3 regions of the Gardnerella bivia genome follow, and region 2 is predicted to be linked to each of the others. Evidence: riboswitches for the same ligand, from Rfam matches in the RefSeq annotation. Region 2 holds a riboswitch; each other region holds the start of a gene.
The links. A riboswitch is a leader RNA that binds a small molecule or an ion and turns the genes downstream of it on or off. The one in region 2 is predicted to bind thiamine pyrophosphate.

Region 1: another riboswitch for thiamine pyrophosphate. It lies ahead of HXT27_RS05710 (ABC transporter permease); the one in region 2 lies ahead of HXT27_RS00860 (ECF transporter S component).
Region 3: another riboswitch for thiamine pyrophosphate. It lies ahead of thiM (hydroxyethylthiazole kinase); the one in region 2 lies ahead of HXT27_RS00860 (ECF transporter S component).

What each region holds. Positions count from the first base shown of each region.
Region 1 covers NZ_CP058399.1:1,433,584-1,444,389, reverse strand. The annotation lists gene mfd (transcription-repair coupling factor) at 1-1,008, shown strand, start outside; gene HXT27_RS05720 (ABC transporter ATP-binding protein) at 1,021-1,755, opposite strand; gene HXT27_RS05715 (ABC transporter substrate-binding protein) at 1,848-2,840, opposite strand; gene HXT27_RS05710 (ABC transporter permease) at 2,890-3,723, opposite strand; TPP riboswitch at 3,713-3,838, opposite strand; gene eno (phosphopyruvate hydratase) at 4,258-5,553, shown strand; gene folK (2-amino-4-hydroxy-6-hydroxymethyldihydropteridine diphosphokinase) at 5,889-6,389, shown strand; gene folP (dihydropteroate synthase) at 6,404-7,537, shown strand; gene HXT27_RS05690 (septum formation initiator family protein) at 7,600-8,121, shown strand; gene HXT27_RS05685 (DUF501 domain-containing protein) at 8,356-10,038, shown strand; tRNA gene HXT27_RS05680 (tRNA-Leu) at 10,080-10,163, shown strand.
Region 2 covers NZ_CP058399.1:172,951-183,756, forward strand. The annotation lists gene HXT27_RS00855 (ATP-binding cassette domain-containing protein) at 183-2,786, opposite strand; gene HXT27_RS00860 (ECF transporter S component) at 2,812-3,411, opposite strand; TPP riboswitch at 3,456-3,558, opposite strand; gene HXT27_RS00865 (dipeptidase) at 3,720-5,087, opposite strand; gene HXT27_RS00870 (DUF4191 domain-containing protein) at 5,171-5,977, opposite strand; gene HXT27_RS00875 (DUF3043 domain-containing protein) at 6,057-6,674, opposite strand; gene HXT27_RS00880 (hypothetical protein) at 7,018-8,115, opposite strand; gene sufU (Fe-S cluster assembly sulfur transfer protein SufU) at 8,670-9,335, shown strand; gene HXT27_RS00890 (metal-sulfur cluster assembly factor) at 9,367-9,828, shown strand; gene HXT27_RS00895 (SufS family cysteine desulfurase) at 10,401-10,806, opposite strand, start outside.
Region 3 covers NZ_CP058399.1:1,063,530-1,074,335, reverse strand. The annotation lists gene HXT27_RS04255 (VWA domain-containing protein) at 1-2,136, opposite strand, end outside; TPP riboswitch at 2,322-2,415, shown strand; gene thiM (hydroxyethylthiazole kinase) at 2,410-3,966, shown strand; gene HXT27_RS04245 (HesA/MoeB/ThiF family protein) at 3,971-4,702, opposite strand; gene HXT27_RS04240 (thiazole synthase) at 4,711-5,535, opposite strand; gene thiS (sulfur carrier protein ThiS) at 5,585-5,791, opposite strand; gene thiO (glycine oxidase ThiO) at 5,830-6,900, opposite strand; gene pulA (type I pullulanase) at 7,325-10,806, opposite strand, start outside.

The DNA.
Region 1 (10,806 bases), 380 kb from region 2:
GGACAAGTATTTTATGTTCATAATCGAGTAGAAGATATTTCAAGTGTTGCATCTAAAATTCATGAGCTTGTTCCTGAAGCAAGAGTAGCTGTTGCTCATGGTAAGATGGGCGAAAAGCAGCTTGATGCAGTAATACGAGATTTTTGGCATAGAGATATTGACGTTCTTGTATGCACTACGATTATTGAAACTGGTCTTGATATTTCTAACGCGAACACGCTTATTGTTGATCATGCAGATAGATTTGGGCTAAGTCAATTACATCAATTGCGTGGAAGAGTTGGTAGAGGACGCGAGCGCGCTTATGCTTATTTTCTTTATGATCCTTCTAAGCTTATGACTCAGCAAGCTCACGATAGATTAGCAACAATTGCTCAGCATACTTCTCTTGGTTCTGGTTTTGATGTTGCAATGAAAGATTTAGAATTGCGCGGAACAGGTAATTTATTAGGAGATGCACAAAGTGGACATATTGAGGGAGTTGGATTTGATCTTTACGTTCGTATGGTTTCTCAGGCTGTTGAAAAGTTTAAAGAGCCTGAGCGTGTGCAAGAAGTATCTACTTGTATTGATTTGCCAATAGAAGCTTCTATACCAACTTCTTATATTGACAGCGATAAATTGCGTTTAGAAGCGTATAGAAAGCTTTCTGTTGCTCGCAATGATGAAGATTTGAAGGAAATTAAAGACGAATTATCTGACCGCTACGGTAATCCTCCTAAATCTTTTGAAGCTTTGTGCGATGTTGCTAGATTGCGTTTTTCTGCTAGTAAATTAGGTATTACTCAAATTGCTGCACAAGGGAAATTCGTGAGAATTATAGGATTAAGCCCTAAAGAATCGTTGTTAATGCGTTTGAAGAGGATTTATAAGGGGATACAATATCGTCCTTTAACACATATGCTTATGATTCCTGCTCCATTTGAATCATCATTGGGTTCTGTTTCTATGAGCGAATCTGAAGTACTTGAATGGGCTAAACAATTGCTTTTAGATTTAGCTTGGTAATTTTAGTGTGATTTATTGCAATGCAAGTCTAAGTTCGTCTTCTATAATCGTATGATTTTCTGGACGTTTTTGCGAGTCAAGTTTAGTGCGGTCAATATTCCACTCTTTAGCAATAACTCCATTTTTCATCATAAGAATTCTGTCTGAAAGACGAACTGCTTCAGAAATATCGTGAGTTACCATTATTACTGTCCAGCCATGTTTTTGTTTTAAGTTATCTAAAAGATCTTGCATGTCTAATCTAGTTAAAGCGTCTAAAGCGCCAAAAGGTTCGTCTAATAATAATAATTCAGGATTATGAACTAAAGCTCGCGCTAATGAAACTCTTTGTGCTTGTCCTCCTGAAAGTTCTGAAGGCCATTTGGATTCACAATCGTTTAGTTGCATATCTTTAAGCGCGTTTTGTGCAATAGTTTTAAGATTAGATTTATTACCTTCCATTCCAAAAATCACATTTTGCCATACTGGTAACCATGGTATAAGTCGTGCATCTTGGAATCCTATTGCTTGATGTTGCGTGACTTTTATCGTTCCGCAATCTGGTTTTATTAAGTTAGAAATCACTTTAAGAAGTGTTGTTTTTCCGCAACCAGATCTACCTATAAGTGAGATAAACGTTCCACTTTGAATCGTGCACGTAATGTCTTTCAGTATTTCTTTATTTTCCTGAAAACTAACGCGTATGTGCTGAAGATTAACGCACTCATAGTTATTTGAATCGTTAATTTCAATAGAAGATTTTGCCAAATCTTGTGATTTAGTTTGCAAATCAGCATACGAATTCTTTGTTATCACGTTTATCTCACTATGTTAGAAATGTAAAGTGTGTTTGTATTTAATCACTTAGTGCAATCAATAGTTGATTTAGTGAAGTCAGGAACGGATTTAATAAATCCATATCTAACTTCCTGCTCAGCTTGTTTTGTCAACATTTCGCGACCTTTTGCATCAATTGGAAGAATGTCTGGAACGTAGAACTTTGCGACTTCTTTAAGCGTGCTTTCAGATGCACCAAATTCTTTATAAGCGTTAGTGATCACGCTAGGATCTTTCTTTGCTTTTTGGGCTTCCTTAACTAATGCGCGATACATTTTCTTAACTAAATCTGGATGCTTTTTAGCAAATGATGCAGAAACCATGTGTATAGAAACGTTTAGATTTCCATAATCTTTAGCATTAACAATTCGTTTTGATCCTGGAGTCGCTAAAGCTGCTGCTAAATTCTGGTCAAATGTTGCTAGTGCGTCAATCTTTTTAGTTGTGAAAGCTACTTGGAAGTTTTTAGGACTCATTTCAACTTCTTGAACTTTAGAAACGTCTAGTCCAGCTTTTTCAAATGAACGGTGAATTACGTAATCTCCAGTTCCACCTTTAGCTATGATTCCAATTTTCTTTCCATACAAGTCTTTTAGTGTTTTAATACCGCTATTAGGAGCTGCTACTATTCCTTGAGAATCTCCGTTGTAGTATTCAATAGCGAATGCAACCCACGGTTGATTTTTTGAAGCCCAATCAATAAAGCGAGTAGTTCCTGTTGAAGAAGCGTCTGCAGCTCCGCTATTTACTGCAGCATATGCGTCTAGTGGAGCGTAAGGTCCTGTAAATTTTACTGTTGATTTGCCAAATTCTTTTTGTGCAAAATCATCATTTTTCAAAGTTGTTAGATAATTAGCTGTTGAAAGATATGCTACACGCATAGTTCCATTGCTTGATGAAGATGATTGTTTAGATTGTTGAGCGCTACCACATGATGCAAGAGCTATTGTTGCGCAGAGGGCGCATGTTACAGCTAAAGCGCGTTTACTTATGTTTGACGCATTAAAATTAAACATAATTAGTTCCTTTTGTTTTATGTTGTTTTGGTTATTTTGTGATTATCTTTTAGTTTTTAATTTCTTCTTTTTTAGTTTTTCTTTTTCGCTTTCTTCGCTCTGGCATAAGAGCATATTCAAATATGTTTGCTGTAAATTCTGAGCTAAGACCTGCAATTGCATATAAAATAATGCATGCCATAGTTTGTTCCGGTCTAAAGAATTGTTGAGCGCGAGCAAGAATATATCCAAGTCCTATTGAAGAATTAACTGTTTCACAAGTTACTAAAGCTACCCAAGCAACAGATATTGCGAATCGTAAACCAGTCATAAAACTTGGTAATGTGCCACGAAGCAAAATCTTTGTAAAAATAGTTGATTTTTTAACGTTATAAGCTTGAGCTAATTCTAATAATTTTGGATCAATATTTCTAACTCCATCGCGGATATTTACATACATAGGTCCAAAAACTCCAACGGCGATAAGAGCAATCTTCATCATTTCATCTATTCCTAGAAAAATAATGAATAATGGAGCTAAAGCTGGGAATGGTATTGAACGTAGCATATGGCTTGGCTTGTCAATTATTGTATTGCCAAGTTTACTGCCTCCTGCGAGTAGCCCGGCTGGAACAGCGAAAGCGATACCTAATAATAGTCCTGCAATAACTCGAAAAATACTTATTGCCAATGAAGGCATAAGTATTCCTTCGTTATTTAAGTCAATAAATGCTTGCACTACCTCAAGAGGGGAAGGTAAAGCTCGATTTTCAATTGGAGAAAGTGTAGTGAAAAACCACAAAAGCAAAATTACAATTGTAGAAATCCAAATTTTGCATGAAGACAACACATTGCATACAATCTTCAATATCTTTTTTGCTTCGTCATGCGAATGGTAACTCATTCGACAATCCCTTCGATAGTGCTAACTATATCAGGTTCGACGAGTATGATCTCAGCGCAATACGCTATAAATTATTGGTTATAGCATGACATACTGCGCACCCCGTGTCCGTGCCAATTATCGCTTATGGGTATGGACAAGTGTTGTAGAATGTAAGGATTTTTTAAAAGTTGTGTAGTTTTTATTTGTGTTTTTATTTGTGTTTTAGCATGTGTATTAGCATGTGTATTAGCATGTGTATTAGCATGTCTTAGTTAAAGTTTTTGTTAAAGTTTTTGTTACATGTCTTAGTTAAAGTTTTTGTTGACTCTTATTTAAAATTTTTTGAGATTTATGAAATCTATTACAAAGTTTATTTGTTGCTCTTAAAAATGCTTTTAGTTAAAATTTTTAAGTATATTTTGATTTATTTTAGATTGTTATTTAATTTATGTGAACGTTCACGGCATAAATGTGCGATTCTATCTTATAACGTCCATAAAACGCACTAATCTTGGAAGAGTCATCACAACCCATAAGTTATAAGGAGTAGTTGTGGCAGCTATTGAAAGCGTATATGCACGCGAAATTTTGGATTCTCGTGGAAATCCTACTGTTCAAGTTTATTTGGAAACTGAAGATGGTGCTCAAGGCATCGGTTTAGTGCCTTCAGGTGCTTCAACTGGTGAAGCTGAGGCTTGGGAGCGCCGTGATGGCGACAAGTCTCGCTACCAAGGCAAGGGTACTTTGCAAGCAGTTAAGGCTGTTAACGAAGTAATCGCGCCAAAGGTTATTGGCATGGATGCCACTGATCAGCGCGCTCTTGATGAAACAATGATTGAGCTTGATGGTACTCCAAACAAGGGCAAGCTTGGTGCTAATGCTATTCTTGGAGTTTCTCTTGCTGCACTTTATGCAGCTGCTGAATCTGCAGAACTTCCATTGTATCGTTATATTGGTGGCACGAATGGTCACATTCTTCCAGTACCAAATATGAACATCATGAACGGTGGTGCTCATGCTGATTTTGCAACCGATATTCAGGAATACATGATTTCTCCATACGGCTTCAATACTTATAGTGAAGCATTGCGCGCTGGCGTTGAAGTTTACCATACTTTGAAGAACGTTTTGAAGAAGGAAGGCTTAGCTACTGGCCTTGGCGATGAAGGCGGTTTTGCTCCAAAGATGAAGTCCAATGAGGATTCATTGAAGTATATTATGGATGCAATTGCAGCTGCAGGTTATGAGCCAGGAAAGCAGATTGGTATTTCTCTTGATGTTGCTTCTTCCGAATTCTACAACAAAGAAAACGGAAAGTATCGTTTTGATGGTGAAGATCGTGAATCTGCTTATATGCTTGATTACTACGAGAAGCTCATTAACGAGTATCCAATTGTTTCCATCGAAGATCCATTCCAGGAAGAAGGATGGGATGATTGGGCAGAAATCACCAAGCGTCTTGGTGATCGTTTGCAATTCGTTGGTGATGATTTGCTCGTCACTAATCCAAAGCGTTTGGCTAAGGGCATTGAACTTGGTGCAGCTAATTCATTGCTCGTGAAGTTGAACCAGATTGGTTCTGTTACTGAAACTCTTGATGCAATTGAACTTGCAACCAAGAACGGTTTCACTTCTATGGTTTCCCATCGCTCTGGAGAAACACCAGACACTACAATTTCTGATCTCGCTGTTGCTAAGAACACTGGTCAGATCAAGACTGGTGCTCCTGCTCGTGGTGAGCGCATTGCTAAGTACAATCGCTTGCTTGAGATTGAGGAAGAGCTTGGCTCTACTGCTAAGTACGCTGGTTACGATGCTTTCAAAGCTTGCAAGAAATACGTTAAGTAGTGTTGCAAGTTAAGCATATTAAAATCTAATAAGTATTTAGTAAAAGCTATTAAATATTTATAAGACGGTCGATTGCTTTTGTAATTGACCGTCTTTGCATATTCGCTAAGTTTTATGTGTTCAATTTAACTTTCGAAGTTTTATGTGTTCAATTTAACATATATAAATAATTATATGAAAGTGTATTATTTAATAGCCGTATATAATTAAACATGGAAATGTTTGAAAAACAATTCAATTATTTGCTAATAGATAATTGAATAATTGAATATGTTATGAGTCGAACGTGTTCCTTTTTTAAAATCACAATTAGATACACTATTTTGGGGGGATTTATGAGTTCGTTAGTATACGTAAGCGCTGGAAGTAACATGGGGGATCGCTTAAAGAATCTGCAACAAGCTGTATCAATGTTAAAAGAAGATTCTCATATAAGCGGTGTTGTTGTTTCTTCCGTATATGAAACTGAGCCAGTTGGAGATATTGAGCAAGATAGTTTTTATAATATAGGTCTTAAATTCCGTACAGATTTAACTCCTTATGAGCTTTTAGATTTCATTCACGAAATAGAGCAACGTTTGCATAGAAAAAGAATCATTCGTTGGGGTCCTAGAACTATTGATTTAGATATTATTGATTACGATAGATGCGTTTTTGAAAGTGAAAATCTTACTATTCCGCATAAAGAGAGAGATAATCGCAAGTTTGTTATAATCCCATTATTAGAAATTAGTAAGGATGATCCAGAATATCATGAATTATTAGAAGAAAAATTGTCTTATATAAATGATTCTCATTGGATTAAAATTGTAAAAAGTAGCGAAGTTTTTAATTAAAGGCTGGAATATTTATGAAAATTACTTTAGTACAAAATATTGAAGCTAAAAGTTTTGCAGAGCAAGTGCTTTTAGATCAAGTTGAACAATCGCAGCAATTAGCATTGCAATGGGAAGATATTCCAGTTGATTACACTAAAAAAATAGTTGATTTTTTGTGTCATTTTGATGTTTCTTATTATGTAAAAGAATCTTGTGTTCAATTTATGTTACCTTTAATTGCGCTTAAGCCATTTTTAAGCGAATGCGAAAAATTATGGAACAATGACGCAGATTTGCTTGAAAGTATTCATAAAATTTTGCGTGAAAAATCTATAATTTGGCATGCTGGAAGATTCTGTTTTGATACTATAGACAAGCCTATTGTTTATGCGATTTTGAACATTACTCCTGATTCTTTCTATGATGGTGGAAAATATCAAAGCGAAAAAGAAGTAAAAGATCATATTGAAGAAATGATTGATGCAGGTGCTGATGTTATTGAGGTTGGTGGTCAGACAACTAAACCAGGCGGATATTTAGAAATCTCTCCAGAAGATGAAATCAAGCGTGTTATTCCAGCTATACGCTATATTCACGATAATTATCCTAAAGTAGCTGTTGCAGTAGATACTTATAAACTTCCTGTTATGAAGAAAGCTGTTGAAGAAGGAGTGGATATTGTAAACGATGTTCGCGCATTTGATACTCCTGAAAAAGTAAAACTTATGGCTGAGTCTAATGTTGGTTTAGTCACAATGCATAGCAACAGAGATAAAGAATACGATAATTTAACTAGCTCTATGTGCGAATTTTTTAAAGATAATTTGCATATGCTTATAGATGCTGGAATTGATAAAAATAGGATTATACTCGATCAAGGTATTGGCTATGCAAAAGTTGCAGATGGTGAACAAGATTATGCAATGATGCGAAACATAAATCAATTACATCGTTTCGGCAGGCCAATATTAGTTGCGATTTCTCGAAAAGGATTTGGAAAGAAATTATTTAATCTCGATAAAGAAGATAGATTGCCTGTCACTTTAGTTGCGCAATCAGCTATGTTTATGCGAGGAGGGCGAGTGATTCGAGTTCATGATGTAGCAGAAACTCGCCAATTAGTAGATATGATTGACATAATAAATCGTTCTTATTGGGTTAAATAGTGGTTTTAATATTTGATTTTATTTTGTGTTAATACGTCGAATATGACAAGTAGGTTAGAAGTATGAGTATGAGAAAACGTCGTATGGCGCTGAATGCTGATACTAAAGAAAGCAGTAAGAAAAATCTTAAATTTTTTTCTGGTCCTATAGTTTTTGCGGCTTTACTTTCTGTGATTATTTTAGGTTCTATAGAACTTATTGCTACTATTCGTAGTTATGCTCTAAGTTTAGCAGAATTCCACGCATTACAGCATGAAAAAACTTTGCTTGATGCGCATAGAAATAATTTGATTAACAATATAAATCGCTGGAATGATAAGGCTTATGTTGCTACACGTGCTAGATACAGATTAGGATTTGTGTTTCCAGGTGAGCAAGCAGTTCGAGTTGAGCATCCGGAAGCTGTAACAGGTAAAGTGCTTAATGAATTTGCAGATAGTAATTCCAATAGCAAATTGCATACTCAGCTTCCTTGGTATAGTGATTTGTCTTATGCGCTACATAAAGCAGATAAACCAGATAATTTGACTATACAATCCTATGATAAAACTATTGATAGTACTGTAACTAGAACTAATGATTGAGATAACTTTTTCTTGATTTTTCTTGATTTAGTTTGATTTAGTTTGATTTAGTTTGATTCGCAACTTGGTCTACTTGATCCGCTGATTTAGTTTTATTTAGTTAATGTAATTTTTAATTTATGTGATAAGTTTTAATTTATGTGATTGATTACTTTACTAGTATGGTTTTATTGGTTTAGTGTAAAAACAAAGATGTTTTAAGAGAATAAAATATAAAATATAGGAGTTTTGATAATGGTTTTTGATGTAGAAGATGCGTTAAATAGATTTTGTGCAACGCCTTTGCGCAAAGCAGATGTAGATATTGTACACCGTCAGCTTTCTCGTATGCCTCGTGGAATGGTAGCTGTAGGTGCTCGTTGCGTGTGTGGTCGTCCTTTAGCTGTTATAACTCGTCCGTGCTTAGAAGATGGAACGCCTTTTCCAACAACATTCTATTTAACAAGTCCTGAAGCAGTAAAAGCTGTATCTCGCATTGAAGCTGAAGGGTTTATGCGTGAATGTAATGCTCTTTTGAAAAACGATGTAAAAATTGCTGAACAATATAAAAACGCGTCTGAATCTTATAAGGCTTTTAGACATGCTTTAGCATTGAGATTAAAAGATAGCGAAGAGCATATTTTAGATATTAGCGCTGGCGGTATGCCTGATAGAGTCAAGTGTTTGCATGCTTTACTTGCTCAAACGCTTGTTATGGGCAAAGGTGTGAATCCTATTGGAGATATTGTTCTTAATAGAATTGTAGATGAGTTTAATCCTTCTGTTTGCCGTTGCACTATTCCTTGGATCGATGATGTCAGCGATGATGCTAGTGATGATGCTAGTGATGATGTAAGCGATGATGCCAGCTATGATGCTAGTAAAGTGAGTGATGATGTGAGTAAAGACGTGAATAAAGTAAGTAAATGCGAAGTTTCAAACAAATCTGTATGTGTAGCTGCTATAGATTGTGGCACGAATTCAATACGTTTAAAAATTGCTAGAGTAGATAGTCATGGTATTACAGATATTGTTCCTAGAATGTTGAGAGTTGTGCGATTAGGTGAAGGTATTGATGAAACTCATCAATTTTCTTGTGATGCTTTACAGAGAGTTAAAGCTGCAGCACAAGAGTTTGCACAAGTATTAAAAGATAATCCTGTAGATGCGATTCGTTTTGTTGCAACGTCTGCAACGCGTGATGCGAATAATCGCGATGTATTTGAGCAAATGATGATAGACGAGCTTGGAGTTAAGCCTGAGGTAATTAGCGGTACTCAAGAAGCTGAATTGAGTTTCTTAGGTGCTACAAGCGTTGTTTTAAGAGATGAGTTGCCATCACCATATTTAGTTGTTGATTTAGGTGGTGGATCTACTGAATTAGTTTTAGGCGGAGATGGCAAAACGTCTGATGCTAGAAAAGTAGTTGCATCTTATTCAATGAATATTGGATCAGTTCGCATGACTGAACGTCATCTTCATACTGATCCTCCAACTGATGATGAGATTTCTTCTGCTATTTCAGATATTGACGCTCATATTGATGAAGCTTTGAAAGTTGTTCCAGTCGGGAAGGCTCGTACGATTATTGGAGTTTCTGGATCTGTAACAACTATGACTGCGCTCGCTATGGGCTTAAAACATTATGATCATAGTGCTGTAGATGGTGCTTGCATTGGATTAGAACAAGCTTATACAGTTAATGATCGATTTTTGCGTATGTCTAGGGATCGTAGGCGTACTTATGCGACTATTCATCCTGGGAGAGTTGATGTTGTTGGCGGCGGAGCTGTAGTTTGGAGCAGAGTTTTAGAGAGAGTATCTAAAGCTGCTTATGAGGATCATGGCGGAGTTTTAGATACTTTTGTTGCAAGTGAGCATGGTTTATTAGATGGAATAACTCTAGATTTAGGCAGGAAATTACTCGCCACACGCTGATTTGTGTTTATGCAGTTATTGTGGCATAATATATGTCTGTTGCCTCTGTGGCGGAATTGGCATACGCATCAGACTTAAAATCTGACGCCCGTTCGGGCTTGTGGGTTCGAGTCCCACCGGAGGCACGATTAAGCGCCGCGTAGTTTTAACTGTGTGGCGCTTTTGTTTTTGTGGTTATTGATGTGACTGCAATGTTTTAAGAGTTTGCTTGAGTGATTATTGCGCGCGTGGCATGCCCAAGTGCTTTTAGTGTATGGATTATTAGCTAAAGCATTTTGGAGCGCCGAGCTTGCTAAAGTTGAAAGCACGGTGTGCTTTCAATGCAAGCGAGGGCTGGCTTTGTATCTCAACGAAGACAGTTATGTAGTACAAAGATTTATGCGAATGTGTTTACGTGTCGCGTGATAATCTAAAATAGACTGTGGCGCAAAGGGTGTTAGCTTTCCTTTTCGTCCTTGTTGACAATAACGCGTCACGGTGCTTTTAGATCTTTTTGCAGTGTGTGGTTATTCATAGCACTTCTAGCCAGTACTAGTGGTTGGAATTGGTTTTCACATATGAGATAGGGATCTTAATAGCAACGCGTGGACCTCGGCAACCAGCTTTCAAGACTGGAACATTAGTCTGAGGAGTACCGTGCGTTTTTGCTTATAGCCACACTTTTTCCAGGTCTTTCCTGCACCTGCTGATGCTATTCTAGAAGTGCGTTTATCAAAAAAGAAAAAGGTTAGCGTATTGTTACTGCATATAATGACGTAGAAGATAAGA
Region 2 (10,806 bases):
TCTGCCAAATCTTAAATAAAGCAGGCTAGACTGATGATAAGCAAACTACGCGGCATCTACTTATCGAAAGCATACAGAACATAAATTTATGCATAATAATGGACATTTTCACAAGATATAAGCACAATACAAACGCAATAAGAACACTAAATAAACCTATACATAAAAATAGTAATTTACTTTTAATTACTTCCACCAAATAATGCGAACGAACCTGTGTATATAGAAACAGCTAATGAAATCAACGGAATAATCACACAAACAATTATTAAAATCCAATCAGAAACTTTTACTTTGCTAATTCTTGCATGAGATCTTGGATTAAATCCACCAAATCCTCTAGCTTCCATTGCTACAGCCAAAGTTGTAGAACGTCGAATTGAAAGAACAAGCAAAGCAAACATTTGAGGGAAAAATGCCTTTAACTTATTCCCATCTCCAATACCGCGAGATCGCCTAGAAGCACTTAAAGCTCGCCAATCATCTTGTAATACGTTAAACATTCTAATTCCAGCTAATCCGCCGTACACAAAACGATCAGAAAAATGCAATATTTGACTAAAAGCATCTGCTAAATCAGTTGCATCTATTCCTATCACAGTTACGATTGATGGAATTCCAATAGCCAAAATTCTTAAAAATGTTGCAAGAGCTAAAGATGAGGATCTGTCTGTAACATGAATCATTCCCCACTGAAACCAAGTGTTTCCACCAGATTTACCATAGAGTAAAACAGTAAGAGCAGACATTGGAGCGCCTATCCACACAGGCCAAGATAAGTAAGCAACTTTCCAAGGCGGAATTTTTATGCAAGCAAAAATAATGAACTCTAAGGCTAAAGCACAAGATGCAGAAACGCAATCAAGAGTGAAAAGCAATGGTATTGAACAAAGAAATGCGCCAATCATTCGATACACAGGATTCATAGATGCAAGTAACGGAGAATAGCTTGATTTCCTTGGATTTTCGGAACGCAAATTAACGTCACTCACACTAATTTTAGATGTATTACTTGCGCTTGAAGATAATTCATCTTTAAACGAATTATAGTCAGAATCAGAGTCAGAATCAGAGTTACGCGAGTCACAAGAACTATTTTCTGCACACAACTCAATCACGCGAGCGCCTAAAGCATTAACTAATTCTTTATCGTGAGTCACAACAATAATGCAAATTCCATCTTTATGAAGACTTTCAATTAAATTGATAATTTGCAACCATGTTTTGCGATCCTGACCAAAAGTAGGCTCATCTAAAATAATCACACTAGGAGCAGCAGCCAAAGACGCAGCAACTGTAAGTCTACGTTTTTCACCACCTGAAAGCGTGTAAGGATTTGAATCAGCATATTGAAGCAAGCTAAATCTTTTAAGTAAAGATTCGGCTTGCTTTCGAGCATCTTCATCGCTCATACCTGTTCTAAGTGGTCCGAGCATAACTTCTTGCAAAACAGTTCCACAAGCAAATTGATGCTCAGGATTTTGAAATACATACGAAATGCGCTTAGCTAATTGAGATGATTTCCATTTAATAGGATCAGTTCCATTAAGACCATTTGAAAGCTTATCGCTTGCAACAACACTTCCGCTTAAAGCAGGCAATAATCCTGCTAAAGTAAGCGATAACGTTGATTTTCCAGCTCCATTAGCTCCAACTAAAGCTGTAATTTGACCAGATTTGAACTCTAAGTTGATATGCTCTGCAATAGGTTTATCTGTATGACTTATAGACAAATCCTTAGTTGAAAGAATTACGTCACCATTTGCATTAGAAGAGTCATAATCTAATTTATAAGATATATCATCTGACTTTTTATAACGCGATGGCAACCAAATACCAAGATCTGTAAAATCTAAATCAGATCTATTAAAAACTTCATCAGGAGTTCCATCAGCTACTATAATTGTGCGAGCAAACGAGGAACGCGCAATATCATCATCGTGGACTTCTTCTAAAGATTCAGATTCTGAAATATCTTCATCTAAACCTAAGACCACAACCCTATCAATCATGTCAATCCACGGTTCAGCATGATGCTCAACAAGTAACATTGTTGAATGAGCAGAATCTAAAACATTTTTAACAGCTTTAACAACTTGATCGACTCCATTTGGGTCAAGATTTGCTGTAGGCTCATCTAAAAGCAAAATACTTGGCTTCATTGCCAACGCTCCAGCTAAAGCCAAACGCTGCTGCTGACCACCGCTTAAATGCGATGTTGAACGATGTAATTGTAAACCTTCCAATCCAACTTTTTTAAGGCTTTCATTGACTTGCTGCCAAATCAACTCGTGAGGAACGTTCATATTTTCTAGACCAAAAGCAACGTTATCTCCCAATCTTTGGAAAATTGCTTGAGAATCTGGATCTTGTAATACTAATCCAACTTTTCCTATAGCTTGACGAACAGGAATATCGTCAACATACACACAGCCTTCGCTTATTCCACCATCTTCATCTTCTACTGGAATCATTCCGTTTGATTCTTTTGATTCTTCAGATTCTTTAGATTTTTCAGAAGATAAAATAACGTTACTGCCTATAATTCCGGCAGCACCTGCAAGAATAGTGGATTTTCCTATGCCTGATGCTCCTAGAAGCAGAACTTTCTGCCCCGCTTCAATAGTGAGATTCAACCCACGAACGGCGAAATGTTTGCGAGTTGCATGACGATAACCCCAATTATCGAAACGTAGTTGAGCGTTACAAGAATCCGACGGAAGGAATGTTTCGGAATTCTTAATATCTTCTTCTCTTATAGCTTCTGCTTTAGAGTCATCAGGCATAGTAATCCTTTTATGGCAATGATATTTAACGACCGGATGCGAAGGAACTTAACGCGCCAGTTTCACGTATTCCCTTATATAAGAACCACATAAGAAGACCTGCAAACACTGCTCCTGAAACAGCGCTTGTAATAAGATACGTGATTCCGTAACTTCCTAATAAGTCAATACCTTGCAAGTTCTTAACAAAGCTAAATGCCCAAGAACCAACACCAGAAATAGCTCCAGCAAGAGTTGCATACCAAATATTCCAATGCTTATAAAGCAATACGAGGAATACGATTTCTGCACCAACACCCTGAACTACTGCAACAAGATACGTATCTAAAACGCCCCAAATATTACCCATGAAGCCTTCAATAACACCAGCAAGTACTTCAGCATAAAGAGCAGCGCCAGGCTTACGAACTATGATTGCAGCTAGAGGGCCTGCAAAAAGCCACAAGCCGTTAATTAAACCAGCCATTCCAGGAGTTATTGACTCAAGGAAATTCCAAGGTACTGTGCAAAAAGCTGAAACAACCCAATAAATTACAGCAGATACAACAGCTATTGCGGAAGCTACTGCAATATCAGCAACACGCCACCTTAAGCTTAACTTAGTAGAAATATTTTCTTCTGACATAATAGTGCCTTTCTTTCATGTGCTACAAAACGTAACACAACTTGAGGCACGGGAAACAGACCTCCGTGCGCCAGCATTATCTGGATTCACGTTCAAGCGGTTTTTCTCAGCTTTTCTCGTGTGAAAAAAGCACCCGTGTCCGTTGGAGAGTTTACGACATTGCGTAGACTCAATTAAAATTTATGCGATTTGCGTTTAATTTGACGATAAAATAACGCTTTAACTAATCAAACTACTTAGCAAATAAAATTTACTTAGCTTCATAAACATACTTAAGCAAAGTCAAACTTATTTAAAGATATCAAAACTTACTTAGCTAACCTGTCTAAAAGCAAAGCTTCAGTCACAATATTTGATTGCAATCCAGAAAGAGAAATAGACTCGTTCGGACTATGAGCGTTAGATTGAGGATCTTCTGGTCCTGTCACTAAAACTTGAGCTTTAGGGAAAATGCGCTGCAATTCTGGAATAAACGGAATAGAACCGCCTTCGCCTTTGTTAATAGGTTCAACACCAAAAGCATCTTTCATAGAAGCTAAAGCATCTTTAGTAGCAATAGCAGAAGGATCCATAGCCCATCCCATGCCATTATCTAAAGGCTCTACGCTAACTTCAGCTCCAAATGGAGCGTGAGATACTAAGAAATCACTTAAAGCTTTTTGAGCATCCTCCGGACGCTGGCAAGGAGCTGTTCTAAGAGAAAGACGCAAACGAGTTTCATGAGCAATAACATTAAAACTTTCTTCAACTGGATGAGCATCCATGCCAATTACTGTTAAGCTTGGTTTAGTCCACATTCTTGAAGCCAAAGATCCTGTGCCTGCAAGCTTATAAGAATCAACTACAGACGAATCAGCGCGAACTTGATTCTCGTCTAAATCACGTTGCAAACCACCAATTGGCTCTTGAGATTCAATTCCAGGAACAGCTAAATCGCCATCCTTGTTATAAAGCGAAGCAACAAGCATTGAAGCAAGCGTGTAAGCGTCTAAAATCGGACCGCCAAATTGCCCAGAATGAACTTGATGATGAAGAACTTTAACTTTAACATCTAACGTAGTATTTCCACGCAAGCTAGTTGTAAGGCTTGGGATATTTGCAGACCAATTACCAGAATCAGCTACAATAATCACATCTGAATCAAACTCATCTTTATGCGATTCAATGAACGGTATGAAGCTAGGAGAACCCATCTCCTCTTCGCCTTCAATAAATACTTTAATATTTACACACAGTTCATCGCTCAAAGCTTTTAGAGCACCATAGTGAATCGCGATTCCACCACCATCGTCTGCACTGCCACGCCCATACAAACGACCATCTATTTCAGTGCCTTTGAAAGGATCTGTGTTCCACTCGCTTTCATCTGGAACAGGCTGAACATCGTGATGAGCATAAAGTAACACTGTTGGAGCGCTAGGATCCACAATTCGAGAGCCAACTACTTCAAAAGCACCATCAGTTCCATCTGGATTTTTTGACTGTTCAACTCGAGCATCAACACCGACTTCACGCAAAACTTTAGCCACATACTCTGCAGAAACGCGCATATGTTCTCCAGTAATGCCTTTAGCAGAAACAGCACCTAAAGAAATCTTCTTATTTAACACACAAAGCACGTCATCGAAAACGTTTTTGACTCTCTCACGCACATCTTCAACTGCTAAAGTAGCCATGAATCCTCCAAAATCTATTTAAAAAATAATACACTAATGATTGCTAATAATTCTTGCAAGCTTTTCATAAAAAATAATTAAATTTACTTACCTCGCATAGCACGTCTGCTTATATGCTGTTTTTTAGTAGGATCTATGCCTTTAGGAATACCAAATCCGCTTTTGCTTTGCAAAGTGCTTAAACGATTGTTCACATTTGCAAGTTCTAGTTTAGTCATAAAGAATCTACGGCGTGGGTGAAGTTTCGCTAATAACACAAACTTATGATTAGTTTGCTGATAACTTTTTGCATGAAGTACTTTATCTCGCAAATCTTTAAGTTTTACTTCTTTTTCGCTTTCACCTACAACGAATTTATACACTGGAATTAAAGATCCTAATGTTATGTGCTTAATGCTTTGCTCTTGACGATTCATTGCGTTCATAACGCGTTCATAATTGCCTTCGCCAATAAGAAATATGCCATTATGACCTGTTCCGCGCCAAATTGCATCTTTAGTGCGAGGATCTACCCAAATCGGCTGCTGTGGGAATGAGAATCCGCCTTTATTTATAGATGAAAGTATGCCTATTGCAGCTCCAGATTTGCCTTCGAGTCGAGCATAGCCTACTTTATCTGCTCTCTTAGTTAGAACAATCGTAAAAAGTAAGAATCCAAGCATTATTGCTGTGATCATCATCATAATAAAAGTGACAATTGACCAATGCAACAAGAATCCAATAATTAAGCCTAAAACAACAGGAGCTAGGAATGCTAACGCAAGAAACCATGGCAACTGCTTATCATCACTGTGCGTATATTTATATATTCGTATGATTTGAGAAAAAATATTATTTCGCGAGCTTTTAGCTTTTGCTGATTTTGTGTTATCAGAATTATTTTTTGCCATGTGTAAATCCCTGATATTTGCGTGTTTTACTATTTAATCAATAATAACTATGTTTCAATACTAAACGAATAAAACTAAGTTATTTAGGCCAAACTCCGTGTTTCTTGTATCGAGGTTTCGGCAATCTCCAGCGGCGTAATTGTATTGCGCGACTCCAAGCATATGTGAAAGATCTAGAAGAACGGCTTACTGATTGCGGACCGTATTTGCTAATCAACTCTTTGCGAAGTCTTCTCCACATAATAAATACGTCTATTGCGCAAATAAGCAAATACACATAAAGCACAACTGTTAAAATAACGCTTATTATTCTCATGCTTACGAACGAGAAAGACATGATTATAACCATAAGAACAAGTGAAAATGGAATAAAATATTCGCCTATGTTTATTCTCGCATCAACGTAATCACGAATGTAAACACGCCAAGGCAATTGCTCATACTTCGGCATATGAGCTAAATCTCCAGAACGCATAGCTTCATACTCTGCATTTTCTTTTTCACGTATGCGTATGCGATTGCGGCGCGCGCTTTCTTCACGGTCAACAGGAACAATAGGACGCAACTTTTGCGCTTGCGACACATTTCTTTTAGGTGTAGGAGCGTTTTTTTGACGATTGTTTTTAAGTTGTTGCTTAGACTCGCTATTGCCATCGCGAGCTTCGGCGGATTTTTTGGCAAATGGATTCCATTTCATGTTTGCAGATTACCTAACAGACTAGACGCTTAAAACATAATACTGTTTAAACAAGTTGCAATAAAAAAGGCTTTTGGTTGAATACCCCTAGTAGTATTCAGCCAAAAGCCAACGCACTTAACTTTAAAAACCTATAACAATAGCCTTAACACTAGGAAGAAAAGAAAAACAGCAAACTAGTATTAAAAACAGTAAAGTTATAAAGAATTTAGTAAAACCAGCATGAGTTTCCCTACAAAACAACACGCCAAGCAGTTAAGTGCAAGAACAAAACTTAGGCTTAAACACTAGAAACTTAATATTTAAGCCTAAGTGATACACACAAAACTTTAAAAACTAAAGCTTAGTGACGAATCTTGCGAACAGCAGCGCCCATGCCAGCGAGCATAGCAGCAGCCAAAGCAGCGAATGCTACACCAACACCAGTCTTGCCGAGCTGCTTCTTGCCCTTACGACCCTTGGTGTTAATGTGAACGCCGTTCTTGCCTTTATCCTTAGAATTCTGCTTGTTTTGCTTGTTCTGCTTGTTCTGCTTGCCTGGCTTGTGACCGCTTGGAGTTACCTGGCTAGAAGCCAAACCAAGCTTGAAATCATCAGCATCAAGCTTAAGGAACTTTGGATCCTTCAAAACATCAGCATCATCACCAAGACCGTTATAAGCAGTCGCATAATCGCCATCAACGAAAGCGTTATATTCGTTCAAAGCTTTTGTGAAAGCAGCTTCAACAGCAGTAGACTTAGCATTAGCCTTATTAAGCTGAGCTTCAGCTACACTCTGAGCCTTAGTTAATTCCTTTACGCGCTTAGCATAAGCTGTAGTCTTCTTGAAATCCTCAGAAGCATTATCCTGGTAATCTTCCAAAGCACGGTCTGCAGCTTTCTTAGCTTTCTTAGCTTCTTCAACAGTCTTCTTGAAAGGAGCATACTTATCCCAAGCCTTATTCAAAGCAGTGCGCTTCTCACCAAGCTTCTTCTCAGCATCAGCAAAAGCCTTCTTAGCAGCTTCCTTAGCTTCCTTAGCACGCTGTTCCTTATATTCCTTAGTAGTAACAGCCTTAGCTTGTACCTTAGTCAACTCAGCGTCAGCAGCAGCCTTCTTAGCGACTAACTCTACATAAGCATAACCGCCCTGTACTTCAGATTGATCCTGAGTTTTAACTACTTTCTTTTCAGCAGCCTTTACTTCATAACCATCTTTAGCAGTGCCATCTTCCTTCAAAGCAGTAGCTACATCACCCTTGTAAGCATCTTTGCGAGCAGTCTCAGCTGCAGTAGCAGCAGCTTCAGCTTTAGCAAGTTCCTTCTCAAAGTCAGCGTTAGTGTACTCTTTAGCTTCTTCAGCAAAAGCTGGAGCAGTAGCAACTACTGGAGCAGCAAAAGCCATGCCGGCGAGCAAAGTAGCGCCAGCAGCAAAAGCGGCAATAGCCTTCTTATTTAACATAATATTTCCTTTCTTCTTCTCCACTACGCCATGTGACGTAATGAAAAACTAAATCACTTCTAAAAACTTTTAAATTAAGTTCTAGAAGTGCATCAGCAAGTTATAAACAAGTGATGTTTGCTTTTAAGATACCCCCCCCCGTTTGAAAAAGTCAAGAGCCAACCAACTATCACTTATCCACAATTTCAATAAAATAAACTAAAAAATAAAACTAAAACAAGCAAAACATCGTAAAAAATACAAAACACCAATGTTTTTATATTAAAAAATATGTTTTCAGGAATTTTCAAGAATTTTCAAGAATTTTCTCAGGAAACTTTAAGGAAACGCATTAAAGCATGCTAAAACCTTGCAAAATCAAGGATTTACACACACCAACGTTCAACACGCCCGGGCATATTCCTTCTCTAAAACCTGCAACCACCACTTCCACCACACCTCTTCCTCCACCATTCCCTCCACCTCTTCCACCACACACTGTCAACAAACACATAATTTATTGGTAAAATCAATGCGAGTTCATCAAAGTGTTTAAGCTAAATCAAGGAGCGCACATGTTTGATATAAGCGTCAAAGCAAACAGCGACAGTTTAGAAAGCATGTATCAAGAAGTAATTCTAGACGCTGCAAGAAACCCTCATGGAAAAACTCATTTTGACATCACAAACGCGCTTGAGCAAGCAGAACCACAAGAAACACAAGAAACACAAGAAACAGACGCTAAGAACTCCACTGAATTTAAAGAACAACAAACTTTAAAGTCAGAAATAAAACTAAACAATACTCACGAAAGTTGCAACATAAAAGAGCACACGCAATCAAAACAATCTTTAGGTCAATCGCATCAATTCAATCCAACTTGTGGAGATGAAGTGACTATGCGAGTAACACTATCTTACGAAAATGCTAATGAACAAAATCCAATAATTTCAAGCATAAAATGGGACGGCCACGGTTGCTCAATCTCACAAGCAAGCCTTTCAATGATGGTAGATCTAGTTGAAGGAAAATCCGTTGACGAAGCACTAAAACTCGCAAAGCTGTTCCACTGCCTTATGCAATCTAAAGGAGCAGGCTTAGCTGACGAAGATGAAGAAAACGCACTAGAAGACGCGATTGTTTTACAAGGTGTTTCACGGTATCCGATGAGAATAAAATGCGCGCTTTTAGCTTGGGAAGGCTTAAAAGACAGTATTGCAAAGGCTATGCAAGACTTATAGAATCTTATAAACAAGAAAAACAAGGAATATTATGGAAGAAAATCACGCGCAATCATCACTTAACGCTAAAAATATTGGTCGCGTTAAAGAAGAAGACATACTAGACGCTTTACATGACGTTGTAGACCCCGAACTAGGAATTGATGTAGTTGACTTAGGACTGGTTTACGGAATTGAACTTGATGAACTTGGGCGCGCGATTATAACAATGACGCTTACAACTCCTTCTTGTCCTCTTACTGATTTGATTGAAGATGAGTGCGCAAGCGCACTCGTTGGACTAGTTGACGAATTTAGAATCGACTGGACTTGGAAACCACGTTGGAGCGTTGAGGACATAAGCGAAGATGGTCGCGCTCAACTTGAAGCTCTAGGCTACAATCTCAGCAATTTGCAAGCCAACTTTGCGTTAGGCGCGAAATACAGTTCAAATCCTAATTTGCTTTACTCTGATTCACAAGAACCTTATGCTGGCATTCCGCCAACCGCATAAAATTTACTAAATTGCATAAACTGCAAGATTTAAGATTGTTGACACAGTAAATTACGTATAGATTGTGTACTAGTGAGGTGCGGAAAATACTTAACGAACAATAAAAAGCGAAACGGTATTAAAAAAAGTTACACCTAATCCAAACTCTTCACAAAACTAAAGTAAGCTAAAATCTACCTTTTACTACTACAAGCAACAACATTTAAATATGCGTAAAAAGTTGAAGCTCCTGTGAGGTAAGTATTTCCCACACCTCACAACAACAGTTAAAAAACAATTACGTAAAAATCTTATATCCCTGTTGACGAAGTAAGTTAAATACACATCATGCACTAGTGAAGTGCGGAAAATACTTAACGAACAATAAAAAGCGAAACGGTATTAAAGAAGTTACACCTAATCCAAACTCTTCACAAAACTAAAGTAAGTTAAAATCTAACTTTTACTACTACAAGCAACAACATTTAAACATGCGTAAAAAGTTGAAGCTCCTGTGAGGTAAGTATTTCCCACACCTCACAACAACAGTTAAAAAACAATAAGTTCCAAAAACAGATTCGATTATTTAAAAATCACACTCCAAAATAGTTACGAACTAAAGATACTGCTTTAACTAGCGCGCGAGCTTCATCAATAGTGTTGTAAACACCAACGGAAGCGCGATTAGACGCATACACGCCAAAATGCCTATGAATAGGCTGAGCACAATGATGCCCAACGCGAATTGCAATTCCTTGCGCATCCAAAAACTGCCCAACGTCATGAGGATGCACTCCATCAACTTCAAAAGAAACAGTTCCAATTCGATTATTCAAATCAATCGGTCCAAGAACACGAACTCCCGGGATATCTTTTAACTTCAGCAATTCTGCAGCAATCTCATTCTCATGTTTTGCAACACGATTCATATCTAGCGAACGAAGCCAATCTGCAGCAACTCCAGAAGCAACCATTTGCGCAACAGGCTGAGTTCCAGCT
Region 3 (10,806 bases), 750 kb from region 2:
TCGCTCAGACGTATATCCACCGATCCAAACATACTTAATATCATTTTCTTCAGCTAATTGAATAAGTTTATCTTCTTCATCTTTAGTAGGAATAGTTGCTAAATGCGCTCCATCTTGCATACACGCAGCGTTAGCTTCAGTCCAAGTAACATCGCCTTTATGAACTGTGTAAGAAGCTTTCTGAACCTTTTCTCCTCTAATAGGATTAAACGGAAGATCATCGCCTATTCCGCCAGAATAACTATGCTTAGAATCAGCAAGAAGAGCAGAAATAACACGATCTGCATATGGGTCAGCAGAAGAATCAGAATCGTATTCAAGACAATAAACATTATCTTGGTTTGCTTTAATGCGATCAAGAACCTCGCTCATATCTTTGATAAATTTCAAGTTCCAGAAGTATCCACCAGTTTGTTCAGCAATAGTTTGCAAATAAGTTGTATTCGCATCTGCAGTACCAATCAAATAAATCGGAATACCTTTATCCTTTGCAAACGAAATTACATCATCCATACTATGCTGGCTCATATTATCTTCGCCATCTGTAAACGCAATAACGCAATTAGCTCCAATTCTTTTAGAAGCATTAGTAACGCCAGTGTACAAAGCATCGTATAAAGCAGTATTACCGTAAGGCTCCATATTATCTATGCCGTTTAGAAGATTATCTTCATCTTTCGTATAAGAAGCCATATACATCAAATAAGTATCAAAAGAAATAACTTCAGCTTTATCTCCAACTTTATAATTAAGAGCTCTAACGAAGTCTTTCATTGTATTTTTCATGATGTCCATTGAATTGTACATAGAATACGACTTATCGAGCATAATTTCATAGCCAACGCCTTGCTTGTCTTTTATACGCTCAATATTGCGAATTCTACGTTCAATATCTGAACCTTTACCAACTTTTTCTTTAATAGCTGCAGTTGGAGATTCAATCTCCAAAGATTCTCCAGTATTATCTGTCACAGAAAAATACAATTTAACATGAGGATAATCTCTAACGTCAGAGCCAACAATTCTTATTTTGTAATTATCAGCTACGTTTTGAGTAATCGCTGAACGAAGTTTACCGTATGGCATTTGGAAGCGATTTACCCAATTATAATAGGAAATCAATCCAGCTGGAACAGTAATAATAAGAATCGTGCAAATCACAGATACGATTTTCACCCACAAAGGCCAAAGAACAATTTTTGAATACACATTCTTAGTACCATAAGCAACATTCTTAAAACCATTAGCAATAGATGAAATAGCAGAGTCCATTGCATCATTAGGTGTCGAACTAAGAGAATTCGAATAATAATACGGCGAAGAACCAGATGGTACAGAAGAGCTAGATGATGCAGAGCTAGATGATGCAGAGCTAGATGGCACAGAACTAGATGTCACAGACGATTGAGCAGGAACTCCAGCAGAAGATTGAACGCCAGCAGACGAAGACGCACTATTTGAAGGAATTCCTTTAGGATTTCCGTAAGGTCTTGTTGGATAATTTGACGAAGGATTTGATTGAGGAGCGCCATACGGTCTAGAATATTGAGGATTATTCCCAACTGAATATGAATTATTAGGCGAATACGAACCATTATTTTGATAAGAATTAGAATAAGACGACTGCCCAGATCCTGGTTGACTCATATGAGAATTAGGCTGATAACCGTAGCCTTGATTAGATGAATACTGTGAAGATTGGTATTGATTCGACTGACTGTATGGAGAAGATTGAGAAGACGAAGAAGACGAAGAACCGTTTCCAAAAGAAGGTTGATGCAAAGGTTGATTCGGAGCCTGATTCAGATTATTTGTATGAGGATTATTTGTATGAGGATTTACATTGCTAGAACTAATATCATTATTATTTAAATTATTATTTCCACTAGAAGCAGAAATATTAGTGTTATTGAATCGTGAAAGATTATTCGGAGAATTATTAAACGCTAAACCCTTACTAAATTGAGTAGATTGATTAGTTCTACTAAAATTCGGCTGATTCGATAACGACTTTTGCTGATCTAGAATGTATGTAGGTTTAGAATTTGAATCATCTTTTCTTACAAGATTATTACCGCAGTTTTCACAAAATTTAGAATCCTCAGAATTATTATATCCGCACTTCGAGCAATTCATATCTTCTTCTCCAATGTATTTTAACGAAATAAAACGCCTAAAATAAACACTATAAGTCAATTATATACAATTAAAATATAGACACAAATTATCAATATCAATCAAAATATGCATAAAACTCGAATACAGTAAATACATCCAAAGCGATAAAATCAAAAATCTAGATATCACATGACATCGCGTGATATCACGGTTCGGGGTGCGCAAAATGCGCTGAGATTACACCCGTTGAACCTGATCTAGCTAGAACTAGCGAAGGGAATATCATATAAAATGCTTAATAACGATAACAAACACGAAAACATGATTAAAAACGAAAATACATATTTCGATACATCATTTTCAAAAAAAGCGCGCAAAAGAATGTTTATAAATGACGTAAGAAAATGTATTGAAACAGTACACAAAAATAATCCTTTAACGCATTGCATAACAAACATAATTGTGCAAGACATAACAGCTAATGCACTGTTAGCAGCAGGAGCATCTCCTATTATGGTATGCGATCCGAAAGAATCATATAATATTGCAAAAATCTCATCCGGAGTGCTCGTAAACGTTGGAACATTCCAAAAAGATTCAAGATCGCGCGCAATATACAGTTCTATTAAAGGTTGTGAAGAATCAGGAACTCCATGGGTTTTAGATCCTGTTGGAATTGGATTAGAAGCATTAGAAACTAGAAATAATTTTGTAAAAGATATAATAAAACATAATCCAACTGTTATACGCGCTAATGCGTCTGAAATTCTAGCTCTTTCAGGAATAAAAAGCGATATGAAAGGCGTTGACGCTAAAGATACAGTTGACAACGCTATCCAAGCAGCTAGAAAACTAGCCAAAAAATACGGGTCTGTTATATCAATTTCTGGAGTAGAAGACGCAGTTTACGCACACGGATGCTTCGCTAGAATAACAGGCGGAAGTAAGATCATGACAAAAGTGGTTGGCACTGGTTGCACTCTTGGAGCACTAATAGCAGCTTATGTTGGAGCAAACCCAGAACGACCATTAGCTGCAACAGTAGCAGCTCACGTTCACGCTAAAGCTGCAGGATCATACGCTGAACAACTTTCAATAGCACCAGGAACATTCCGCACTTTGTGGATTGACGCATTATCAACTCTAAGCGTTGAAAAAATGCTAGAACTCACAAATATAGAGTTCACTATTGAACCAACAGATTGGACTTTGTACTTAGTTACTGATCCTAAAATGAGCAACCGTGCTGAAGAAGACGTAGCTGTAGATAGCGTAGAAGGCGGAGTAACTGTATTACAACTACGAGATAAATATTGTGACGATGCAACAATTTCTTCTAAAGCTATAAAACTTAGAAAAGCGTTAATAAAATCACGTCATGCAAATGTACCTATTTTCATTGATGATTCAGTCAACGTTGCTTCTAAACTCGGATTTAATTTGCATATAGGTCAAAAAGATATGCCATTCGTTGAAGCACGCAAACAGATTCCTGCAGAATGGATGGTTGGATTATCTTGTGCAAGACCTGATTTAATGGAAAAAGCTTATAGAGAGTGCAAAGAACACGATGTACCTCTTCCAGATGTAATAGGTATTGGAGCAGCTTTCGCTACAACAACTAAAGAACACGATGTGCCACCACTTGGAATTGACGGAGTTAATGAAGTAGCTAAAGTAGCTCATAAAATGGGTGTAAAAACATTAGCTATCGGAGGAATCCACGAAAATACAGTATTCCCTATTAGAAATCTCGAAATCGATGGAGTATGTACTGTTTCTGCACTTATGCGCGCAAAAAACCCTAAAGAAGTTGCAAAAACTCTAAAAGACGTAATAACAAAGTAAAAAATCAAGAAGAGAACTTGAAATGCCTTAAAGAATTATCTAAAGCATTATAACGAGCTAAAACCCCGATAAGAGGACGACCTAAACCAGTTATAAGCTTTATTGCTTCAGTAGCCATCATTGCACCAATAATAGCTGCAGTAGCGCCTAAAACGGCAGACTTTGGAACAATTTCTTCAGGAGGAGGGCAAGGATACAAATCTCGTAAATTTGGACCTTTAAATGGAACAAAAACGCTTACTTGACCTTCATAATAGAGCACAGAACCGTAAACTTCTGGAGTTCCTACACTCCAAGCAGTATCTGCAATCAAAAAACGCGTTTCAAAATTATCACAGCCGTCAATTATTAAATCATGATTCTTTGCAAGTTGTTCAGCGTTATCTTTATTAAAACGTGACACAAGATTTATTTTTAATCCTGGAGATAAAGCTTGCAAACGCTTTTTAGCAAGTTGTGCTTTAGATTCTCCGCATTGATTAACAGTGTATAAAGTTTGCCTTTGTAAATTAGAAAGCTCAACAACATCATCATCACAAATAGTTATTTCACCAACGCCAGCAGCAGCAAGAGAAAGCAAGCATGGAGAACCAAGCCCTCCAGCGCCAATCATACAAACTTTCGCATTACGCAATAATTTCTGATGCTCATAAGTAAAATACGGCAAGAGCTTGTTGCGGCAAGTACGCTCATCCTCAAGCTCCTGCACGTTATCATAAGTTTTATCAATCAACATTTAATCACTTATAATACAGAGTCAGCCCAAGCGCGACCTTCAACAGGAGAAGAAGCAAGTGCATGTTCACGCTTAGGGATACGACCAGCATCATGAGCAAGCTTTCCAGCTTTCACTGCAGCAGCCATTGCATAACCCATCTTCACAGGATCTTGGCAACGAGTTACAGCACTTGCAAGAAGCACTCCAGAACATCCGAGTTCAAATGCTTTAACAACATCTGAAGCAGTACCAACGCCTGCATCCAAAATCACAGGAATATTTGATTCATTGCTTTCTTGAACAATTAGCTCAATATTTCTAGGATTTAAAATTCCAAGCCCTGTACCTATTGGAGCACCGCCCGGCATTATAGCTTTCACACCAAGCGAAACTAATCTACGAGCCACAATTGGATCGTCATTCGTGTAACACAGCACGCTAAAGCCTTCTTCAACAAGCTTTTCAGCAGCGATCAAAACTTCACGAGTATCTGGAAGCAAAGTATCATCGTCTGCAATAACTTCAAGCTTAATCCAATCGGTTCCAAGAGATTCGCGAGCCATTTTTGCAGTAAGAACAGCATCATGAGCAGTTTTGCATCCTGCAGTATTAGGCAAAACGTTAATATTATGACGCTGCAACATGCCGTAAATATCAACTCCAGTTTTTGCATGACGGCGGAGCGCAACAGTTGCGACTTGTGCACCCGAAGCCACAAGCGACTTCTCCATAATGTCAATGCTAGTCATACCACCAGTGCCAAGCAAAAGCCTTGAATGTAAGGTTTTGCCGCAAAGCTGCCATGAATCACTATTCTCTTCTACATTGTCTTTAGAATTATTTTCTGTCATTTTAAGCCTTTTATATAAATTTTTACAAAGATACTCAAATTATTTAAAGTCATCCGCCTTGTACTGCGCTAAGAATCTCAATTTGATTTCCATCACATATAAGCGTTGATTTCCATTGAGCACGAGTTAGCACATCATCGCCAATCGCTACTGCTATGCCAGGACCCGCATCAGAGCCATATCGTTTCGCAATAAGCTCAGCAATTGTTAAGCCATCTTGCACTTGAATAGTTTCACCATTGACGATGATTTGCATAATTCAACCTTTATTAACGTCTATTAAAAAATTTAATACTAAAAACGTGCAGGATCACAGCTTTCCAAGAATCCCTTTTCCTTTTCTGTAAGCTCTTGCTCAAGCACAAGCTTTGTAGTTAAAGAAGATCCTAAAGCTGTAAGCAAAATTCCATGACGGAAGTAGCCTGTAGAAATCGTAGTATGAGTCTTAGGATCAATACCAATAAATGGTAAATCGTCTGGAGTTCCAGGACGACCTCCTGCAGTAACTTCTGTAATAGAGCATTCCTGAATACCAGGAAGCACGCTTGCTGCATCGCGAAGCAAATCAAGAACTCCACCAACTTTTGGAATATCACGATCATCTTCACGAGATGTAGCACCAAGCACAAGCTCGCCAGTTTCTTTAGCGCGAGGAACTAAATACACTGGTCGATCGTGCACAAAACCTCGAACAACAGAACTCAGAATTGGACGCAATGGCTCCGGAATCGTCATTCGAATCATATCTCCCCAAACAGCGCGAAGCTTAAGCTGCGGAAGCATATCTTTTGCACCTAAACCAGAAGCCAAAACTGTATCTGGACCTAAATCATCTGGAGTGCTCGAGCGGCGTTCAATCACAACTCCGCGCTTTTCAAGTGCATCAATCATTGCTGCAGTGAAAAGACGAGGATTTATTTGATGATCATCTGGAACACTCACAGCGCCAGCAATAGTTGGCGAAAGAGCAGGCTCAATCTCACGAAGCTTACTAACAGAAATATGCTCAGCTCTACGTCCGTAACGGTGCTGCAAATTTAGCAACTCGTTTACGTGCTCGTTATCTGCTGCATCGCCACCAATTACGTAAGATCCGCACTCTAAGTAACCGGTTGGCTTATCAGTATACTTTGCAACCGAATCAACTAATTCCTTGTACATTGTTGCAGACTCAAACATAAGTGGATATAACGCTTCTTGCTGATATTGCATTTCTGCTGTAGGAGCTAACATGCCGGCAGCATGATGAGAAGCGCCAGAAACTGGATTTGGATCTATAATGCTGACTTTAACGCCAGCTTCCGTGAGTCTCCACGCTGTTGCTAAACCAATGATACCTGCACCAATAATACGAATATTTCGCATGATACTCCTTCCTACGGCGGCATTACCCGCATCAGGTTTCCGGTCGGCTTTCGCCCTCTCAGCCTGTATAGAACAAGCTCCCGTGATAAAAAGTCTTGATAGCTCAAGACCATGCATAGTATAACTCAAAGCTCTAATATAAGAACTTCACACAAAATAAACTTAATAATATAGTCTATTATTGCATCACTATACCGAAAAAATTTTAGCACTTTTATAAAAAATACGTTAATCAATGGTATGTCAAATTAAAAAATAAAACACTTAAAATCAAATTTAAAAGCATACGACTTTTAGAATATCTACTATTAAATAAAAACAAGAGTGGAAGACTGCTATAAGAGCAAATCTTCCACCCCTAGTAATCGCAAACTGATATTACGAAATATCAATTATTCAGTTATATCAGTTGTATTGCTTATGTTTAGTTTGCGCGAAGCTTACGCAGAGCACACGCAACAGCAAACGCTAACAAGCTAACAACAAGAACGCTCAAAACATTCACGCCAGTGTTAGTGAGGTTGCGTTTGGCTCTCTTAGACTCACTATTATTCTTAACTTGTTTCTTAACAGTGTTCTTAACAGTGATATTAGCCCAAGCGATCTGTTTACCAGTTTCATCAACCAACACAACAGTATGCTTACCCGAATAATCAGATGGGAACAAAGCGTTAAACTCAGGCTTGCCATCAACCATTCGAACAGTCACATACTTAGAACCATCAGTACTCTTAAGCAAACGAGGATTAGAGTAAATATACGCGTAAGCGTAAATCACTCCATCACTCTTAAGTTTTTCAATAAACTCGTTATCTGAAACATTCAATATAACTTTGTTTGCAACACCTGCAGTAGCAACATTATTGTTACCAACAGTAAGAGTATTCTTCAACTCAGGAGAAAGCTTCTTAACAGACTTAGGAGCTGGAGCTGCAGGAGCAGAAGGCGCAGGAGCTGGAGGCACTACTGGCGCTGGTGGTTGAGGTGCTGGCGCAGGAACAACCGGAGCAGGTGGCTGAGGAGCCGGACCAGGCTCAGGCGTTACAGGACCAGGCTGAGGAGATGGAGTTACAGGCTCACTCTTCTTTTCAGCATTAAGCAACACAGCAGTCGAAAGAGCAGCAACCTTGTATGTTCCGTCAGCAGAAACACTAGCCTCTTGAGCAGTTTCATTGACTTTGCCATCAGCAACAAGAGCAGAATACTTTCCTGCTGGAATCTTTACTTGAGTTTCAGCATTATTAGCATTGAAAACTACAACATATTGCTTATCTGCATCGTTAAGCGTGTAAGCAATTACACCATCAGGAGTGCCATCAATCATCTTCATGTTCTTGTTAATTGTTGCATAATCAAAATCACGAAGAGATTTAATGCTCTTGCGTAGCTTCAACAATCCCTTGAAATAGTTCACGGAATCAGACTTGTCAGCAGCACGATTCCAATCAAGAGCATTGTCTTTATCGCCAGCATTGTAACTATTAGCGTTACTGTTCTTAGTTCGCAAGAATTCTTGACCAAGCTGAATAAATGGCATGCCGCGCGAAAGCAAAATCATTGAATTTGCAAGCTTTACTCGCTTCAATCGTACGTCTTCAGTGTCTTGAGGCGCAGAAACCTTTAGCTTATCGTACAACGACAAGTTATCGTGAGCTTCAACATACTGAACAATTTGACCTGCATCAGCAAAGTGCGTTTCAGCATTACCATTCCAGCACTTAACAGTACTCGTGCCAAATTGGCAACCAAGCAAATTATGCTCAAGCAAAGCCTTAACACCTTTATCTGTATTGCCATTTACAAAACCAGTACTCTCATCCTTAAACACAGAACCCTTCATAGAATCACGGAATGAATCGTTAAAGAACGCTACTCCTGGAATCTTATAAGCATTAGGTTGAATAGTAGACTCGCTCTTAGGAAGCAGTTTATTCATATCCCAGCCTTCGCCGAGCACAATAATTGAAGGATCAATCTTATTAAGCTCAGCACGCACTTCTTGCATAGTCTTCAAGTCAATTAAGCCCATCAAATCAAATCGGAAGCCGTCAAGGTTGTAATTCGTAGCCCAATACTTTACAGAATCCAAAATATACTTGCGCATCATTTGACGCTCAGACGCAGTATCGTTACCGCATCCAGAATTACCATTCAGAGCGCCATCCTTATAGCGGAAGTAGTATCCAGGAACTGTCTTGTTAAACGAATGCTTTTGCACATCATAAACATGGTTGTAAACCACGTCCATAATCACACGCAAGCCAGCTTTATGAAGACCAGCAATCATTTGCTTAGCTTCCTTAACTCGCGCTGTTGGATTAGCAGGATCAGTAGAATAAGATCCTTCAGGAACATTGTAGTTCTCTGGATCATAACCCCAATTTTGAGCGCCTGGCTTTCCATAGCTCAAGTCACCAGTTTCATTCACAGAACCAAAATCATACATTGGCATGATTTGCACGTGAGTGACACCAAGCGACTTCAAATAATCAAAGCCAGAAACATTCTGCTTATCTTTAGTCTTAGTACCTTCTTCTATTACGCCAAGATACTTACCACGATGAGCATCGCTAATACCAGAGTTTGGATTGATTGAGAAGTCACGAACATCCATTTCTGCAATTGTTGCGTCACTTGGATTCGTAAAGCTTGGCATACGATTTCCAGCGTTACCTGCGTCTTTATCTGCTAATACAACAGAACGCTCACCGTTTACTACTGCAGCTTTCGCATAAGGATCAGCAGAAACATTCACTGTGCCATCAGCAAAATGAACTTCATATGCGTAAGCTGTATTAGCTTTGTCGCCATCAAGCTTTGCAGACCATACGCCATGATCTTCTGCTGTCATAGGTGTTTCTTTGTCTTTTTCAGCATTTTCTTGAGTCGACTTATAAGTAATCAACTTTACTTCAGTTGCTGTTGGAGCCCAAAGCTTGAAAGTAGTTGAAGAAGCAGAATACACAGCACCTAAATCATTGCCAGTATAAGCATATTTCTTATCGAATTCATCGGTACGAATTACGCTAGCACCAGTTTTTGAGGAAGCAGAAAGCTTAATATCTTTAGCTAATCCCTTAATACTCAACTCATACTTATGCTTAATATTAAGGTCATTCTTGGTTTCGATAGTAATCTCTGAACCATTAGCTTTAACAGAAGCAATCTCAACAGTCGTGGCAGGATTTTCACTAGCATCCAAAAGTGTTACGTCAGAGTCTTTTACAGAAGACACGTCACCAGATACTTTTACAGATAACTTCTTTAAGCCAGCAATATCAGCAGACATCACGTGAGCTGTAAGTTGTGGCATAGTAGCGTTTAAGTATACTGTCATGTCATCTTGCATTAACCAGACTTCAGCACTACCCTTGTTTGGATCACTTGGATCTAGCTTAATTGCATTGTTTGGAATAAGTCGGTCACTAGGATCTTGTTTATCCCAAGCGTTAATTGGCGTAGATTTTCTAACTTTGAAGCCAACACTGTCAATACCGCCAGCATTCTTAGCAGTAAAGGTTGCAACTTTGCCATAATCATCATGCGAAGTGAAGTAACGAGCAGTACCACTGGTTCCGTCGTTCCAAGTCCACATGTTCCAACCTTCATAATCGCCAGCATTCCTGCGATAATGAACTGTTACCTTTAACTCTTTTGGCTTATTCTTAAGATTGTCTGGAGCAGTGAACTTAGTGCTATCGCTAGTATCTTTTTCATTAGGATTTGTCCAAGTTCCGCCTGTTACCCAAGCTTCAGCAAGACCACTTGCACAGTTTTCAATAGCACGATCGCCACCGTCTTTATTCCAATCTTTTGTAGTAGTAATAAAGGAAAGCGACTTGTTTTCAAAAGCTCCATCAACTGTAGTTTCAAAAACTTTGCCGAATTTATCACTGCCATTGAACT